DNA from 4 places in the Erwinia sp. 2186 genome. Region 4 is predicted to be linked to each of the others. Evidence: predicted binding sites of a transcription regulator. Region 4 holds the regulator's gene; each other region holds the start of a gene.
The links. Region 4 encodes LexA, which represses DNA repair genes until DNA is damaged. Its sites were predicted from a motif close to TNCTGTATGTACATACAGNA; they were not measured.
Positions count from the first base shown of each region.

Region 1: the regulator LexA is predicted to act here: its motif matches at 2,213-2,232, upstream of ACXKZG_RS13755 (DinI-like family protein).
Region 2: the regulator LexA is predicted to act here: its motif matches at 1,989-2,008, upstream of mutH (DNA mismatch repair endonuclease MutH).
Region 3: the regulator LexA is predicted to act here: its motif matches at 1,793-1,812, upstream of ACXKZG_RS14875 (DNA translocase FtsK 4TM domain-containing protein).

Region 1 is NZ_CM173824.1:2,985,758-2,990,074, forward strand. Features, by position in the region: gene ldcA (muramoyltetrapeptide carboxypeptidase) at 1-621, shown strand, start outside; gene ACXKZG_RS13740 (MBL fold metallo-hydrolase) at 637-1,299, shown strand; gene ACXKZG_RS13745 (hypothetical protein) at 1,307-1,711, opposite strand; gene ACXKZG_RS13750 (YgdI/YgdR family lipoprotein) at 1,823-2,047, opposite strand; gene ACXKZG_RS13755 (DinI-like family protein) at 2,253-2,498, shown strand; gene ACXKZG_RS13760 (hypothetical protein) at 2,595-2,837, shown strand; gene ACXKZG_RS13765 (hypothetical protein) at 2,853-3,050, opposite strand; gene ACXKZG_RS13770 (glycosyl hydrolase family 28-related protein) at 3,350-4,317, opposite strand, start outside.
Region 2 is NZ_CM173824.1:1,020,785-1,025,101, forward strand. Features, by position in the region: gene ACXKZG_RS04710 (YgdI/YgdR family lipoprotein) at 1-75, opposite strand, end outside; gene ACXKZG_RS04715 (TerC family protein) at 254-964, opposite strand; gene mutH (DNA mismatch repair endonuclease MutH) at 1,068-1,754, opposite strand; gene rppH (RNA pyrophosphohydrolase) at 2,442-2,969, shown strand; gene ptsP (phosphoenolpyruvate--protein phosphotransferase) at 2,982-4,317, shown strand, end outside.
Region 3 is NZ_CM173824.1:3,214,449-3,218,765, reverse strand. Features, by position in the region: gene trxB (thioredoxin-disulfide reductase) at 1-731, opposite strand, end outside; gene lrp (leucine-responsive transcriptional regulator Lrp) at 1,260-1,754, shown strand; gene ACXKZG_RS14875 (DNA translocase FtsK 4TM domain-containing protein) at 1,874-4,317, shown strand, end outside.
Region 4 is NZ_CM173824.1:4,542,832-4,547,148, reverse strand. Features, by position in the region: gene plsB (glycerol-3-phosphate 1-O-acyltransferase PlsB) at 1-1,753, opposite strand, end outside; gene ACXKZG_RS21185 (diacylglycerol kinase) at 1,882-2,241, shown strand; gene lexA (transcriptional repressor LexA) at 2,358-2,966, shown strand; gene dinF (MATE family efflux transporter DinF) at 3,086-4,317, shown strand, end outside.

The DNA of each region.
Region 1 (4,317 bases), 1.6 Mb from region 4:
GACCAGCCGGTGGCGCTGTGTGGCCACAGCGACTTCACCGCTATCCAGCTTCCGCTGCTGAAACAAGGTGCCATTTCTTTCAGTGGCCCGATGCTGACCGGCAATTTTGGCGCTGAGGTTTTATCTGATTTCACCGTTGACCACTTTTGGCGCGCGCTGACTTCGCCTAAATTAATCCTTAGCTGGGAAACGCAGCCGCAGGATATCGACGTACAGGGCACCGTCTGGGGCGGTAACCTGGCGATGATTGCCTCGATGATGGGCACCCCCTGGCTGCCGGAGATTGAAGACGGCATTCTGGTGATCGAGGATGTGAATGAGCACCCTTTCCGCGTGGAGAGAATGCTTCTTCAGCTGGCACAGAGCGGCATCCTGGCACGACAGAAGGCAATTGTGACCGGCAGCTTTACCGGCGCGACACTCACCGATTATGACAATGGCTATGACTTCGACAGCGTCTGGACGCTGATTCGTCAGGTAACGGGCGTACCGCTGGTTACCGGTCTTGAATTTGGCCATCACTGGAATACCGTGACGCTTCCGTTAGGCGCGCAGGGACATTTACAGGTCAAGGGTTCAAGCAGCACGCTGACGCTATCAGGGCACCCTACGCTTCGTTAACCATCCGGAGCGCCCATGAAGCAGTTGTACGAGGATCTCTGGGTTTCAACCCCGGAGTTTCCGGCCAGTGAGCATGAGCCGGAACTGATGATGCATGGATTTTTGCTGCAGCATACGCGGGGAAACTTACTGATTTCCCGCGTCGAGAATCTGAACGACCATCAGGCGATTGAAGATTTGGGCGGGATTATCCGCCATTATCTGACCCATTCCCATGAAGCCGGGCCGGGTGCCCGTTTACTGCAAACGCGCTTTAACGCGGCCTTGTATTGTCATAACAAGGCGCTGGGCGCGATCAGCCCGTATGTCGAAGCTGACGACACCTTCAATCAGGCTGAGCTGCACTGTGGCAGCTTTCACGTGGTTCCCACGCCGGGCCATACGCCGGGCAGCACCAGCTATCTGTATGCCTCACCCTTTGGCAAAACCTATCTGTTTGTTGGCGACACCATCACCATGTCACACGATCGCTGGGTGACGGTGTTGGTGCCGGAAAGCAACGAAGCGGATTTGAAAAAGTCGATTGAGTTCTATCGGGCGCTGAGGCCCGACGTGGTGTTGATGGGCACCACCGCCGGACATCTGTCCTGGCAGGAAGTGACGATGCGCGAATGGCTGGCGTTGCTGGATGAGGCGGAGAGTTCGCCGCTGGATCTGCGCCAGCGGCTGCCTGACTAGCCGGCGATCAGGAGGCGACGTTGCCGGACGAATCGGTACGTTGCAGATCGACCGCGCTGTTTTCACGCTCGCTACTGCGGCTACAGGGCACCAGCTTTTGTACGCCGCTGTAGGAGAAGAAGGTGTCATCGTCTGAGGTGTTCACCACCATCTGATCGCCATTGCGGAACAGCACGATCGACACCTTTACCCCGTTATCCGTTTTGGAACGCTGATTACCCGCCGCAATCTGGAAATTATCGCCCGGCCACATAAGGGTGGTCAGGCCGTATTGCGCCTGGGTGACGGTCATCGTGGGGCGGCCTGGGCAGGTAATCTGAAATTCGGTGTTGAGTGGCGGCGTGTCGTTGTTAGCCTGTGCAGCAAAGGTGGCACAGACGAGCAAACATCCAGTGGCGATAGTGCGGAACATGGGCAGCGGTCTCCGGGCGATTCTCTCTGATTTCATTGACTATATGTCAGAAAGCCTACCACAGGACGCTACCCACGTTTGCCTTAAGTGTTACTAAATCCCCGGCAGAGATTAATTATTCAGCGAGTTCATCTCTTTGATCTGATCCTGATTCACCGCCTGCTGCTTACCATTTTCATCGGTATACATCACCATGCCGGTGGCTTTATCGACTTCAGGTTTCCCCTGGACCACCACGGTGCTGCCATCCTTCATCTGCAGAACATGGTCGCTGGAACAGCCTGCCAGCAGCAATCCGCCAGCGAGTAAGGTCAGTGCACAAGCTAATTTTTTCATTTTAGGTTTCCTTCATTGGATTCAACACTGTGCAGTGTAGCCTGGTGATTTTCGTTAATTTGATGAATGTTGCGGAGATTTCCGTTTGCTTAACAGATTGGCGGCGGAAGGCCATTTTTCAGTTTATTCCTGGAGGGCAAATTTTCATTGAAGGTTGCGGACATTAACTGTATTTTTATCCAGCATTTATAACCAGGATAACCCCATGTTTGTAGAACTGACTTACGATAAGCGCAACGTTGCCGGATTGCCCAATGCGCAGGAACTGATTCTGAACGAGCTGGAGAAGCGTATTCAGCGCGTTTTCCCGGCTGCCGAAGTGAAGGTAAAACCGATGCAGGCTAATGGCGTGAAAACCGATGCCAGTAAAAGTGACAAGTCGGTGATGCTGCGGATCATTGAAGAGATGTTCGATGAAGCCGATCAGTGGCTGGTGTCAGAAGAATTTTAAACGACGGTGGGCATTTTTCACACTGTGCGCGTCCACCGCTAAAGTTTTCACCCGCTGAGCCGAAGATGTTCCCAGGGCATAACGAATGGGAATGCGATGATGGCAGTACTTTATATTCCGTCACTGGTCAGTTTACTGGTGAACGCTGAAAAGCAAAAAGGCAGTGGGTTGACGCAGCAGGAAGTGGAACAAATTCGTGATAATGCCACCTGCATTTCCGTGCCGGACAACCTTGTCCGGGGGATGGATCCGTCACGAGGATACCGTGATATCGATCCTGCAAGATGCTGGGAGGCGTGGCGTGACTCTCGCTCTGCGGGTCTGGCACAGACGGCATAATACGCAGTCGCCGGACTATTTCGCCCGTTGAGCAATTTCCGCATACAACAATTCGTAGACTTTCGCGGCATGGGCCGCACTGTCGCGCAGCATTTGAATGGCATCTTCCAGCGTCTGCGGTTCGATATTGCCAACAATACGCCAGCCCAAAGCGATGTTTTTCGCTTCTTCCAGTCGGTTGGGGTTATCTTCGATTGAAGCAGCTTCTGACACAGAATTCTCCTGATTTGCGTTTTGGCCCTATTTTACGGATCAACACTCCGCCATCTCAACCCCCGATTTCTACCGGAGTGTAAAAATGTCCGTTTTTTACGCTTATTTGACCAAAAAGGCGTTTTATCCGCCTAAATCAGAAAAAATCACGGCAAAAAACAGATTAATCCTGGTAATGAAACAGCACTATTTCACCCTTTGCCACTGACTACCAGCCCTTTCGCAGGAAAAGTTCGCTTAAAATCCTCAGACGAAAAAAAACCGCCCTCAGCAGGCGGTTTTCGTTAGCAAGCTACTATTCAGCTGAAGTAAGGGAATTTACGATCTATCCCGTTAACGTTAAGGGTGATATACCCCACCGGGGCCGCGCTGACCGGGGATGCTGCCTCCGTTGTCGCTAAGGTCACGACCCCATTTTCATTGGCGCCGATGCCCGCCAGGCCGTTGTGGAAACTTAAGCGCGCGTTGGGCGTGACGGTGCCGACGGTGGTCAGATCGGTAACCTCCGACAGATCCGGTGTAAATAAGGAACACTCCCCGGCTTCAAACCGCGTTGGCCCGGTCGATCGCACGTTAAACATGGTGTCGCCACTGCCCGCTTTCAGCTTCACCCAGACCTCGACGATATTCTGATAGCTGCGCGCATACTTGACGTCAACCACCGCCGTGGTGCCGCGATGGAACATATCGGCCCACACTGAGCTGACGCAGCGCTGCAGATTCAGGTAGGTGACGCCCGAGGAGATGGTTTGCAGCGGGCTGGCCGCGGTGCCGGAAGGATTGGCCGTCGACTGTTTGCTGACCATCTCCAGCGTCCACTGCTGATTGGCTTTCGGGAAGACAAATTTGCCGATGCGATACCATTTATCGGTGTCCGATGTGTTACTGAGCTTATAGCCGCTGTACCAGCCGGCTTTCATCGATCCGGTCATGGTGGTGCCAAAGTTTTCATCACGACGCCAGCCGCTCTCATAGCCTGACAGCCAGCGATCGGAGGTATTGTCCAGATTGACCGTCGCACCGGCCTGCAGGCTGAGCTGACGCAGCAGCACCCGGCTGTTATTCAGCAGCAGCGGATTGGCGCAATCCTCGAGGCTCAGGGCATCGATAATCCACTGGCCGTTGCTTAAATCACCGGGGAAGCGGGTATGTTCAACCCAGACGTTGCGGATCAGCCCCTGGGTTAATCGCGGCATCTTCAGCGTGGCATCGCCATAACCGTACTGGAAGTTGGCATTCGACAGCTCAATGGCGGTCGAGTGATCCC
Region 2 (4,317 bases), 1.4 Mb from region 4:
CATCACGTAATCGCTGCTACACCCGCTGACCAGCACGGCCAACATAAGCGCTGCTGCGCCAAACATATACTTCATACTTCGCTCCCTTAAGGCCCGCTACTGAATACTGGTACGTCCATTAATAACGCATTTTGGCGACAGACGCAGTAGTAGATGTCCGAAAATGTGCTGCGAGCACGTCGGGCCATTGACATTAATCGTAAGATGATACTACAGAGCGAGGTACTGGCCGGCGTGACCGGCCAGTAAAGGATCAGGCGAGGTTCTTTTTAGAGCGCATCAGGTTCAGGCATTCCACGGCCATTGAGAAGAACATGGCGAAATAGATATAGCCTTTAGGAACATGCACATTGAAGCTTTCCAGTATCAGCGTAAAGCCGACTAAAATCAGGAAAGCCAGCGCCAACATTTTCACCGAAGGATGACGGTCAACGAAGTCGCCAATGGTTTTAGCGGCGAACATCATTACACCCACCGCAATCACCACGGCGGCCATCATAATAATCAGATGATCCGACAGGCCGACGGCGGTGATCACCGAGTCGAGGCTGAAAATAATATCCAGCAGCATAATCTGCACGATGGCACCGACAAACGAGTGCACGTTGGTTTTATGCTCGGCATCGCCGCCTTCAATGGTTTCGTGGATCTCCGCGCTGGATTTCCACAGCAGGAACAGACCACCGAACAGCAGGATCAAATCGCGGGCGGAGAAGCTGTGATCCATCAGGGTAAACAGCGGCGTGGTCAGGCGGATCACCCAGGCAATTGACGCTAACAGACCCAGACGCATTAACATCGCACCGGCTAAACCAACACGGCGAGCGGTATTCTGTTGATGTTTAGGGAGTTTGGCGACTACCAGGGAGAGGAAAATAATATTATCGATGCCGAGGACGATCTCCAGAATCGTCAGCGTGCCCAGGGCCAGCCAGGCATTGGGATCTGCAATCCAATCAAACATGCTAACTTTGCTTCCTAAACGAAAAGTAAACGAGGAGTATACGCAACCCGTGGTCGCGCCGCTATCCTGCTTTCCTTTTATCTGGGGCGGTCAGCCCGTCGGATTACAATAAAAAATGGCGGGCCAGCAGGGGACCGGTAAAGCTTTTCTTCAGATAGAAACCGCGCGGTAAGGTCATAATCGGCTGGCCGTTAGTGCCAATCCCTTCGGTCAGCGCTTTGCTGTTGGCAGCTTTTGGCCGGATTTGCAGCACTTCACCGTGGCGGGCGGTGATCTTTTCGACCTGCCCTAACACAATCATATCCATCAGCTCTTCCCAGTCGCGCTGCAACAGCGCTTCCTCTTCCTCACTGGCACTCCACAACAGCGGCGCACCCACCCGACGCTCAGCCAGCGGGATCGCCCGGTCACCCTCAACGGGAACCCATAACACCCTGGCCAGTTTGTGCCGCACATGGCTGGTCTGCCAGGTGACGCCGCTGTTGCCGGTCAGTGGCGCGACGCAGACGAAGGTGGTTTCCAGTGGGCGACCCAGCGCGTCTATCGGGATGGTTTTCAACTCCACACCAATCTCGGCAAAATCCTGCTCGGGCTTGCTGCCGGCACTGGCTCCCAGGTAGCGTTCCAGTAACATGCCGACCCAGCCTTTATCCCGACGCAGATCCTGCGGGATCTTCAGACCGGCTCTTGCCGCCAGTTCACCCAGCGTAAAGCCTGCCAGCTGTTGGGCACGATCCAGCAGCACGGTTTCGTTTTCTGGCGGCGTTAGCGGAATAAATTCAGAACTCATGGATAACTCTCTGTTGCCGTTCAAAAAATCACCACTCTTTTGCACAGGGAAAATTAAGGCAAAGCGGATTGTGCAAAACAGGAATAATAGCATGATAAATCATGATTTTTTACCCCGCCATCCCCGGTAAAAAAGGGAAGGGCAAAAGGTTATGCCCGACTTGTCACCGACAATGAACAGGATCACCCCCCCTGTTATCCACAGAAAAATGGGATAACTCGTCTTTTACGCGAACACTGTTTCGATTTACAGCCTTGACTGTGGCTGTTTTGCCACTTTTTGCACGATTTATGCTTAAGTGAGCGGCATATCCTGTGGATAAAAACGCGGGTGTTCGATCTTTCACCAGTCACTGAATATCCCTCTGTGACAGCAGGATGACGGGAGGCATTTTTGGGTGAAAATCAGGATAATTCCGAGGTTTTAGAGTCAGTTAATCAACCGAGAAAATCGGGGGCAAATTAGGCGTCAAAAAGTTTTCCCCAACCGTTAAGGGAGTTCTGCACAAAGCTATCCACAGAAAACGTGAATAAGATCGCGCTTTCTGCCCCGTCTCTGTTTATAACTTGGTGCAAAACTGTGAGTTATCCCGCGTCAGCCACGTGCTGAGGGCGTAAAGCAGTGGTTTACCACCTGTAAGGAGTATGAAACAATCAGAACATCCGAGTTTTAGTTTGAGGTAGTCCAGTGATCGATGATGATGGCTACCGCCCGAATGTTGGTATCGTAATTTGTAACAGGCAGGGACAAGTGTTGTGGGCCAGACGTTTTGGCCAGCACTCCTGGCAGTTTCCCCAGGGTGGGATCAATGCGGGTGAAACTGCTGAGCAGGCGATGTACCGGGAACTGTTCGAGGAAGTCGGTTTGCACCGCAAAGATGTGCGCATCCTTGCCTCTACCCGAAACTGGTTACGCTACAAGTTGCCAAAACGTTTGGTGCGTTGGGACACAAAGCCGGTTTGTATCGGCCAGAAACAAAAATGGTTTCTTTTGCAGTTAATGTGCAATGACGCAGATATCAATATGCAGACCAGCAGCACGCCGGAATTTGACGGCTGGCGTTGGGTCAGTTTCTGGTATCCGGTTCGTCAGGTGGTCTCGTTTAAACGCGACGTCTATCGCCGCGTGATGAAAGAGTTCGCCAGCGTGGTCATGCCACTGCAGGAGACGACCGTACAGCGAAATATGCCCGCTTATCGACGGAAGAGAGGTTAAGCCACGTAGATTATGCTCACACAGCTGCGCGAAATAGTTGAAAAAGTGGCAGGTGCGCCCCGGTTAACCGAGGCGCTAGATATCCTGGTCAATGAGATCTGCCTGGCAATGGATACCGAAGTCTGTTCGGTGTATCTGGCCGATCACGACCGCCGCTGCTATTACCTGATGGCGACCCGTGGCTTAAAAAAGCCGCGTGGTCGTACCGTCGCACTGGCCTTTGACGAAGGGATCGTCGGGCTGGTGGGCCGGCTGGCTGAGCCAATCAACCTGGCTGACGCGCAAAGTCATCCCAGCTTCAAATATGTTCCTTCCGTAAAAGAAGAGCGTTTCCGCTCGTTCCTCGGCGTGCCGATCATCAGCCGACGCCAGCTGTTAGGCGTTTTGGTGGTTCAGCAGCGCGAACACCGTCAGTTTGACGAGAGCGAAGAGTCTTTCCTCGTCACGCTGGCCACGCAGATGGCGACCATTCTGTCGCAGTCTCAGCTCAACGCCCTGTTTGGTCAGTACCGCCAGACCCGCATTCGTGCGCTGGCCGCATCCCCAGGCGTGGCGGTGGCGGAAGGGTGGGTGGACACCACGCAGCCTTCGCTGGACCTGGTGTTTGCCGCGTCCACGCTGGATACGCACCGCGAGCGTGAGCGCCTCTCTCTGGCGATGGATGAAGCCTCCAGCGAATTCCGTCGCTACAGCAAACGCTTTACCGCCAGCGTGCACAAAGAAAGCGCGGCAATCTTCGATCTCTATTCCCACTTACTCAGCGACAACCGGCTGAAGAAAGATCTCTATGCGGAGATTGACGCCGGTTCAGTGGCTGAGTGGGCCGTTAAAAAAGTCATTGAGAAGTTTGCCGCACAGTTTGCCAGCCTGCAGGACAGCTATCTGCGTGAGCGTTCGGGCGATCTGCGGGTGCTGGGACAGCGCTTGCTGTTCCACCTCGATGACAGCGTGCAGAGCACCAGTACCTGGCCAGAAAAGTTTGTGCTGGTGGCCGATGAACTCACCGCCACCACGCTGGCCGAGCTGCCGCACGACCGTTTAGCGGGTGTGGTGGTCAGGGACGGTGCCGCCAACTCACACGCCGCCATTATGGTGCGCGCGATGGGCATTCCAACGGTGATGGGCGCGGATATTCAGCCCGAGTTGATGAATGGCAGGCTGCTGATCGTTGACGGCTATCGCGGTGAGCTGCTGGTGGATCCTGAACCGGTACTGGTACAGGAATACCAGAAGCTGATCAGCGAAGAAAATGAACTCAGCAAGCTGGCCGAAAATGTCGTTGAACAGCCCGCCACGCTGAAAAGCGGTCAGCCGGTGAAGGTGATGCTGAATGCCGGTCTGAGCGCTG
Region 3 (4,317 bases), 1.3 Mb from region 4:
ATGGCGACAAACAGACCGGCTACATTCAGCTCTTCAGTCTGCTGATCGTCCAGCGCAGAGCGCAGGCGCAGCGAGCTGACACCCATTTGATCGCCGATCACTTCATCCAGCGTCTGGTTAGTGTGCAGCACGATATTGCCGTTGCGCACTTTTTCCATCAGACGGTCGATAAGGATTTTTTCCGCGCGGAAGCTGTCGCGGCGGTGAATCAAATGCACTTCTGCAGCGATGTTCGCCAGATAAAGCGCTTCTTCAACGGCGGTATTCCCCCCGCCGATCACCGCAACTTTCTGGTTACGGTAGAAGAAACCATCGCAGGTTGCACAGGCTGAAACGCCGCGTCCTTTAAACGCTTCTTCAGACGGCAAGCCCAGATAGCGGGCAGAGGCACCGGTAGCGATGATCAAAGCATCAGCAGTATATTCCGCGCTGTCGCCAGTTAATCTGAACGGGCGCGTCTGCAGATCGACCGTATGAATGTGGTCGAAAATGATCTCGGTGTTGAATTTCTCCGCATGCTCCTGCATACGTTCCATCAACGCCGGACCGGTCAGATCGTTCGGGTCACCCGGCCAGTTTTCAACTTCGGTGGTGGTGGTCAACTGACCGCCTTTTTCCAGGCCGGTGATTAACACCGGATTCAAATTGGCGCGCGCTGCATAAACGGCAGCGGTATAGCCAGCCGGGCCTGAGCCCAGGATAAGTAATTTACTGTGTTTGGCCGTGCTCATGAGACCCTCATTATTTGTCTGGCAAACATTTTTCGATTGTAGGGAATTTAACGCGGCAACAAAAGCATTCTGCGATTTTGTTAACGATGACTGCGAAAGGTTTGACCAATGGACCCTTTCACCTTGCGGGCGAGTTGTGCGCTATTTTGGGGCAAACGCTGACACCTGACAGTGCAATGCCCTGAAAATATCCATTTAAAAACAGTCACGCAGCGATACTTCTGGCATGTTGTACTGGTTTTAGTTGTTTTGCTTTGACAATCGGCTGCGCTTTTGCGAAAACAGTGTAGGAAGCAGAGGGGATTTAGGTTGGCAAAACAGATTTTCATTCCATGTTTTGGCACGCTGGCCGAATAAACTCAGTCTGTCATTGGTCATGACGCATGGTGTGGACAGACAACATGCGTCATACGGATGGGCGTTTTGCAAGAAGCGCAGCAGGCTCCTGACTTCACTTAGAACAACCCTGCACATCGAATGCGCCAGGGTATGGCAAGTAAAGGGAAGGCATTAAGAGAGACAATAATAATGGTAGACAATAAAAAACGACCTGGTAAAGATCTCGACAGGATCGACCGCAACATCCTTAACGAACTGCAAAAGAATGGTCGAATTTCTAACGTCGATCTTTCCAAGAGTGTGGGTTTATCCCCGACACCCTGCCTTGAACGTGTCCGTCGCCTCGAGCGCCAGGGATTCATCCTGGGTTATACCGCGCAGCTGAATCCACACTATCTGGACGCGTCACTGCTGGTATTCGTTGAGATTACTCTGAATCGTGGTGCACCGGATGTGTTTGAGCAATTTAACGCCGCCGTACAAAAACTTGAGGAAACTCAAGAGTGTCATCTTGTTTCAGGCGATTTTGACTATCTGCTGAAAACCCGTGTTCCTGATATGTCGGCTTACCGTAAATTGCTGGGCGAGACCCTGCTACGTCTGCCGGGCGTGAACGATACGCGGACCTATGTCGTCATGGAAGAAGTGAAACAAAGTAACCGCTTAGTCATTAAAACGCGGTAACACAGGGCAGGTGCAAAACCTGATAGTTTTCGGTACACTCCTGTGAATTCATACAGGTTCAGCGTCGGGCTCGCCCGGCGCTGTTGCCTCCATAGTTTACAGGCCCCTGGAGAGTACTCTTGAGCCAGGAATACACAGAAGATAAAGAAGTATCCTTACAACCGCTTAGCAGTGGGCGTCGTCTGCTCGAAGCGTTGTTGATTGTTGTGGCTCTTTTTGCCGTTTATCTGATGGCAGCGTTGGTGAGCTTCAATCCTTCCGATCCCAGCTGGTCTCAGACCGCCTGGCATGAACCTATCCACAATGTGGGCGGCGGCATTGGCGCCTGGCTTGCGGATACCCTGTTCTTCATTTTTGGTGTGATGGCCTATGCCATTCCTCCAGTCATTTTAGGCCTTTGCTGGATCACTTTCCGTCAGCGCCACTCTCAGGAATTCATTGATTACTTCGCAGTCGCCCTGCGCCTGATTGGCGTGCTGGCTCTGGTGATCACTTCATGCGGCCTTGCGGCGCTGAATGCCGATGACATTTGGTACTTCGCTTCGGGTGGCGTGATTGGCAGCCTGCTGAGTAATGCCATGGCACCATGGTTCAGCAGCGCCGGTGGCACCTTGACGCTGCTGTGCATCTGGGCTGCGGGATTAACGCTCTATACCGGCTGGTCATGGCTCACTATCGCTGAGAAAATCGGTGGTGTCGTGATGGGCGTGCTGACCTTTGCCAGTAATCGTTCGCGTAACGATGAGCACTGGCATGATGATAAGTATGAAGACGAGCAGGGCGAAGCGGTTCCGGCCGCACCTGTTCTGAAGCAAAGCGCCCGCAGCGAAGAAGATGATGTGCTGCTGTCTGCGCCGAAGAAAATACTGCAGGACGATGAGCATGAAGCAGAGGACAACGATCCGCTTCTGAGCAAATCGGCTGTGGCTGCAACTGCTGCACCATTGGCTGCGGCTCCGCAAGCTGAAGAGGCTCCTGCTGCCCCGGTTTCTCCGGTCGCCAGCGTTCAGCCTGCGCATGTTCCCGCTCAGGCGGCGACTCCCGAGCCTGTTGCGGCTGCGCCAGTAGCACAAACGCCTGAACTTTACCGCTTTGAAATGCCGGCTGAGACCACGCCTGCACCTTCAGTGCAGGTGGATGACGAAGATGAAGGGCCACGGATGGGGAACTGGCGAGACAGTTCTTCGCCATTCGACTTCTCTGCTCCGCAGTCCACTCAGCCAACCGATATGGCTGCTGGCACTCAGGGTGTCGTGGCTGCGGCTAAAGTCGCGGCAGCGTCCGCGCCGTTTATGCCGGGATTCAGTGCGACCAGTGAGGCGCCGGTTAACCCTCAGGTTAAGCAAGGCATCGGCCCGGCATTGCCGCGTCCTAACCCGGTTAAATTGCCAACGCGTCGTGAACTGGCTTCTTATGGCATCAAATTGCCTTCTCAGCGTATGGCTGAAGAGAAGGCGAAAGAAGAGCAGGAACTGCTGGGATCCACCTCCGCCACTCTGCCCGCTGCGGATGAAGATGCGATGGAGCTGGAAGAGGCCCATCTGCGCGAGGCCTTTATGGCTCAGCAGCAGACGCGCTATGGCGAAGAGTTCGCAGAAGATGATGAAGCCGCTCTGCAACAGGCTGCATTGGCTCGTCAGTTTGCTGAACAACAGCAGCAACGGTATGGCGAAGAGGACCAGCAGCAGGCTCCGTCCTTCAAACTGGATACCGCCGGAGCGTTCGATTTCTCTCCAATGGATGATTTGGTGGATGACGGCCCAAGCGAGCCGCTGTTTACCTTACCCGCAGAGACCGATAAAGCCGCAGAGCAGTGGCAACAGCACAGTTCTACGCCTGAACATGCGCCGGTACAGCAACCCGTCACGCCATCATGGCAGACGCCTCCGGCTCAACCGGTCGCGACGCAACCACAGGCTCCGGTAACCCCGTCATGGCAGACGCCTCCGGCTCAGCCGGTCGCGCCGCAGCCACAGGCTCCGGTAACCCCGTCATGGCAGACGCCTCCGGCTCAGCCGGTAGCACAGCAGCCACAGGCACCGGTTGCCCCATCCTGGCAGGCTCCTCAGGAAGCTGCGCCTGAGCCAGAACCGGCGAAACCGGCTGAAGATAGCTTGTTCCACCCGTTCCTTGTGCGTCATGAGCAACGTCTGGAACGCCCAACCACACCGTTGCCTTCGCTGGATTTGTTGACCGAACCGCCGATTGAAGCTGAACCTGTCGATATGTTTGCCCTGGAGCAAATGGCCCGACTGGTTGAGGCCCGTCTGGCTGATTACCGCGTGAAAGCCGAAGTGGTTGGCATCTCACCAGGTCCGGTCATTACGCGTTTCGAACTGGATTTAGCACCGGGCGTGAAAGCGGCCCGTATTTCTAACCTGTCTCGTGACCTTGCCCGCTCGCTTTCAGCCGTTGCTGTCCGCGTGGTGGAAGTGATCCCTGGCAAGCCGTATGTTGGTCTGGAGCTGCCTAATAAGCATCGCCAGACGGTCTATATGCGTGAAGTGTTGGAGTGCGCTAAATTCCGCGATAACCCCTCACCGCTTGCCGTGGTATTGGGCAA
Region 4 (4,317 bases):
TGTTCATGCTTAACGCATGGTTCAGCAGCGCTTCTGGCGTCATGTCCGGCACGGTCGAGTCCGGCGAATACGGCACGTTACGCAGCAACTGAACGTAGCACGCCAACTGCTCGGTCAACTGTTCACGGGTCAGCGAGCGCTGGCGCGATGCGAGCAGGGCGGTAACGCACAGGTTCATGGCATTGGCCGCACCGGCGTTGTTGATACGCACCATCACGCGCTGCGCGATGTCATTCACCGCAGGCGTCAGCCAGGCTGGGCGCTGGGCTTCGATGGGGTCGATGGCATCACGCCACTCAGGCACATGCTTGTTCAGGTAGGTCACCAACGGCAGCGGCTCCCCGAAGTTCACATACCCCTGGCCGAGGTTACGCAGCTTGCGCAGTCCGCGCACCATCTGCATAAACCCTTCTTTTTCTTTCGTCGCACCACGTAACTCTTTGGCGTAGGTTCCCACTTCCATCACGTGCTCATAACCGATATAGATCGGCACCAGTGTGATAGGGCGGTTACCGCCGCGCAGCATCGCCTGAATTGTCATCGACAGCGTGCCGGTTTTCGGGTCAAGCAGACGACCGGTACGGGAACGACCGCCTTCGACAAAGTATTCTACCGAGTAACCCCGGGTGAACAGCTCGCCGAGATATTCACGGAATACCGTTGAGTAGAGCTTATTACCCTTGAAGGTACGGCGGATAAAGAATGCGCCCAGACGGCGGAAAATCGGGCCCGCTGGCCAGAAGTTCAGGTTGATACCGGCGGCAATGTGCGGTGGCACCAGACCCTGGTGATACAGCACATAAGAGAGCAGCAGGTAGTCCATATGACTACGGTGGCAGGGCACGTAGACGATCTCGTGGCCGTCTTGCGCCAGCTGACGCACGCGCTCGCCGCCGTTGACGTTGATGCCCTGATACAGCTTGCTCCACGTCCAGCCCATGATGCGGTCCGTCAGACGGATGGCTTCATAAGAGAAGTCGGCGGCGATCTCTTCCATCAGCTCAACGGCGTTCTGCTGGGCTTTTTCATGGGAGATTTTCTTGCTGCGCGCTTCGTCTTCCACCGCTTTAGCGATGGCTTTGGACTGCAGCAGTTTATTAAACAGGTCCTGACGCACCGGCAAACGCGGGCCAATGGCCGCCAGGCGCTGACGGGCAAAGTGCATGCGTGCCACGCGCGCCAGCTTCTGCGCAATGATTTTGTCGGTGCCGTGTTCCGTTGCCATACGGCGCAGGGAAACCATCGGTGAGAAGCGGACAAAGCTGTCGCGGCCTAACCACAGCACGGCAAAGAATTTTTGGATGCCGTTCAACACGCGCAGATGAGGCTGATCGTCGCCCTGCACTTCGCGGCCTGGAGCCCGGCCAAACATCACGGATACCGGCACCATCTGCACGTCCAGCAGCGGGTTGCTGCGGTGCAAATCGAGGTATTCGTGGAACAGTTTTACCGATTCAACGTTAGGCACGAAATAGGGGAATACGCGTGGGCCGTCATGGATAAACACATGACGTGGCAAAACCGTACCGTCGATTTCCAGCGGATCTAAAGGATCGGGCAGATCCTGTTTACGGCATTGCTCACGCAACGCCAGCAGATCGGCCTTTGAATCATAAGGCAGCACATACATAATAGGGCGCGATGTATCCAGCGCCAGCTCGGAAACCGGCTCGGCGGGAATCGCTTTACTTTTTACCAGGAATTTTACTGGTAAATTCAATAAGTTATAATATAAGTTACGCCAACCTGACATAGATACCATGAAGCCTCTTGTTAGCAAAGCGCCGCAAGCATACCAGAAAGCGCCAGTGAGATCTGTGGTGTTGCAAAATGTGCGCCACCCAGACATTGACGTTAAACATCTCAAAGGGTTCCCTGATTATGGCAAATAACGTCACCGGATTGACTCGTATCATTAATGCCGCCGGTTATTCCTGGAAAGGAATACGCGCCGCCTGGCAAAACGAAGCGGCTTTTCGCCAGGAAGCGGTGGCCGGCATTGTCGCGGTGATTGTGGCGTGCTGGCTGGATGTGGACGCCGTCACGCGGGTGTTGCTGATAGGGTCCGTGATGTTGGTGATCATTGTTGAAATCCTTAACAGCGCGCTGGAAGCGGTGGTCGACCGCATTGGCAGCGAGATGCATCCTTTATCGGGTCGCGCCAAAGATATGGGCTCCGCTGCCGTCCTGCTGACGATACTACTCGCTGTTTTCGTCTGGGTAATGCTGCTAATTCCCTGATTGCGGCGCGCTTTCCATAATCTGACAAACTGCTGTTTTTTCCACATCTTTAGGTTTTCAACGCACAAATACCTGTATATACTCACAGCTGACTGTATAAACAACCAGGGGGCGGGATGAAAGCACTAACTGCAAGGCAGCAGCAGGTTTATGACCTGATACGCGACCACATTAACCAGACCGGCATGCCACCGACGCGGGCAGAAATCGCTGCACAGCTCGGTTTCCGTTCCCCGAATGCGGCTGAAGAGCATCTCAAAGCGCTGGCACGTAAAGGCGTGATCGAGATTGTTTCCGGCGCGTCTCGCGGTATCCGTCTGATGATGGAAGAAGAGGAAGGGTTGCCGTTGATTGGCCGTGTCGCCGCAGGTGAACCTTTGCTGGCGGAAGAGCACATTGAAGGTCACTACAAGGTGGATCCTGAACTGTTCAAGCCGGGCGCCGACTTCCTGCTGCGTGTTAGCGGCATGTCGATGAAAGATATCGGGATTATGGACGGCGATCTGTTGGCTGTGCATAAGACTCAGGATGTGCGTAATGGCCAGGTCGTGGTTGCGCGCATTGACGACGAGGTGACGGTAAAGCGCCTCAAGAAGCAGGGCAATATCGTGCATCTGCTGCCTGAAAACGGCGAATTCCAACCGATCGTGGTCGATCTGCGCTTGCAGACCCTGTCGATTGAAGGTCTGGCCGTCGGCGTAATCCGCAACGGCAACTGGCTGTAAACGCCTGACCTTAACGCGCTGCTTTCGCGGCGCGTTTCTCTTTTGGTAAGCTGTATGCCTTATTGACTGGCATATTCAGCTTCCGTGATGCTTTTAAGCCAGTCGCACAGTGGATGACCATGCGATTATTTTCTCCCTCAGATAACCAACTCTGGCGGCTGGCGCTGCCAATGATCCTGTCGAATATCTCCGTGCCCTTACTGGGCCTGGTGGATACCGCGGTCATTGGTCACCTTGACAGTCCTTCCTACCTCGGCGGCGTTGCCGTGGGCACTACCGCGACCAGCTTCCTGTTTATGCTGCTGCTGTTCCTGCGGATGAGCACCACCGGATTAACCGCGCAGGCGTTTGGTGCGGGTGATAAACCTGCGCTGGCCCGTGCACTGATGCAACCATTATTGATTGCCCTGGCGGCTGGCCTGCTGTTTATTCTGCTGAAATCCCCGCTTAACCACCTGGCGCTCTCTGTCGTGGGTGGCGATCCTGCCGTGCTGCATCAGGCCGCCCTATTTATGAATATCCGCTGGTTAAGTGCACCTGCGACGCTGGCCAACCTGGTATTACTGGGCTGGCTGCTGGGCGTACAGTATGCCCGTGCGCCGGTGATCCTGCTGGTTGTGGGAAACCTGGTCAACATCGTGCTGGATCTGTGGTTCGTGATGGGGCTGGGCTGGGGCGTGCAGGGTGCGGCGGCGGCCACCGCGATTGCAGAATACGTTACGCTGGCGATTGGGCTGGTGATGGTCTGGCGGGTGCTGAAGCTGCGGGGCATTTCGCTGCCGATGCTGAAAACCGCCTGGCAGGGCAATTTCGGCCGGCTGCTGCGGCTGAATCGGGACATTATGTTGCGATCTTTACTGCTGCAACTGTGCTTTGTTTCCTTGACGATATTGGGTGCGCGGCTGGGAAGTGAAGTCGTCGCCGTCAACGCCGTATTGTTGATGTTCCTGACCTTTACCGCTTACGCGCTGGACGGCTTTGCCTATGCGGTAGAAGCCTGCTCCGGCGAAGCCTATGGGGCAAAGGACGCAAAAAGGTTGCTGCTGATTTGGCACGCGGCCTGTCGCCAGGCAGGACTGGTGGCGCTGGCCTTTTCAATTCTCTATGGACTGGCCGGGACGCATATTGTTGCCTTACTGACCTCAATCCCCGAACTACAGCAGCAGGCTGACACCTATCTGTTCTGGCAGATTGTTCTGCCGGTCTGCGGTGTCTGGTGTTATCTGCTGGATGGCATGTTTATTGGTGCCACGCGCGCCAGCGAAATGCGCAACGGCATGCTGATTGCGGCACTGGGCTACGGCGCGACGCTGTTCACCGTGCCGGCATTAGGCAACCATGGTCTGTGGCT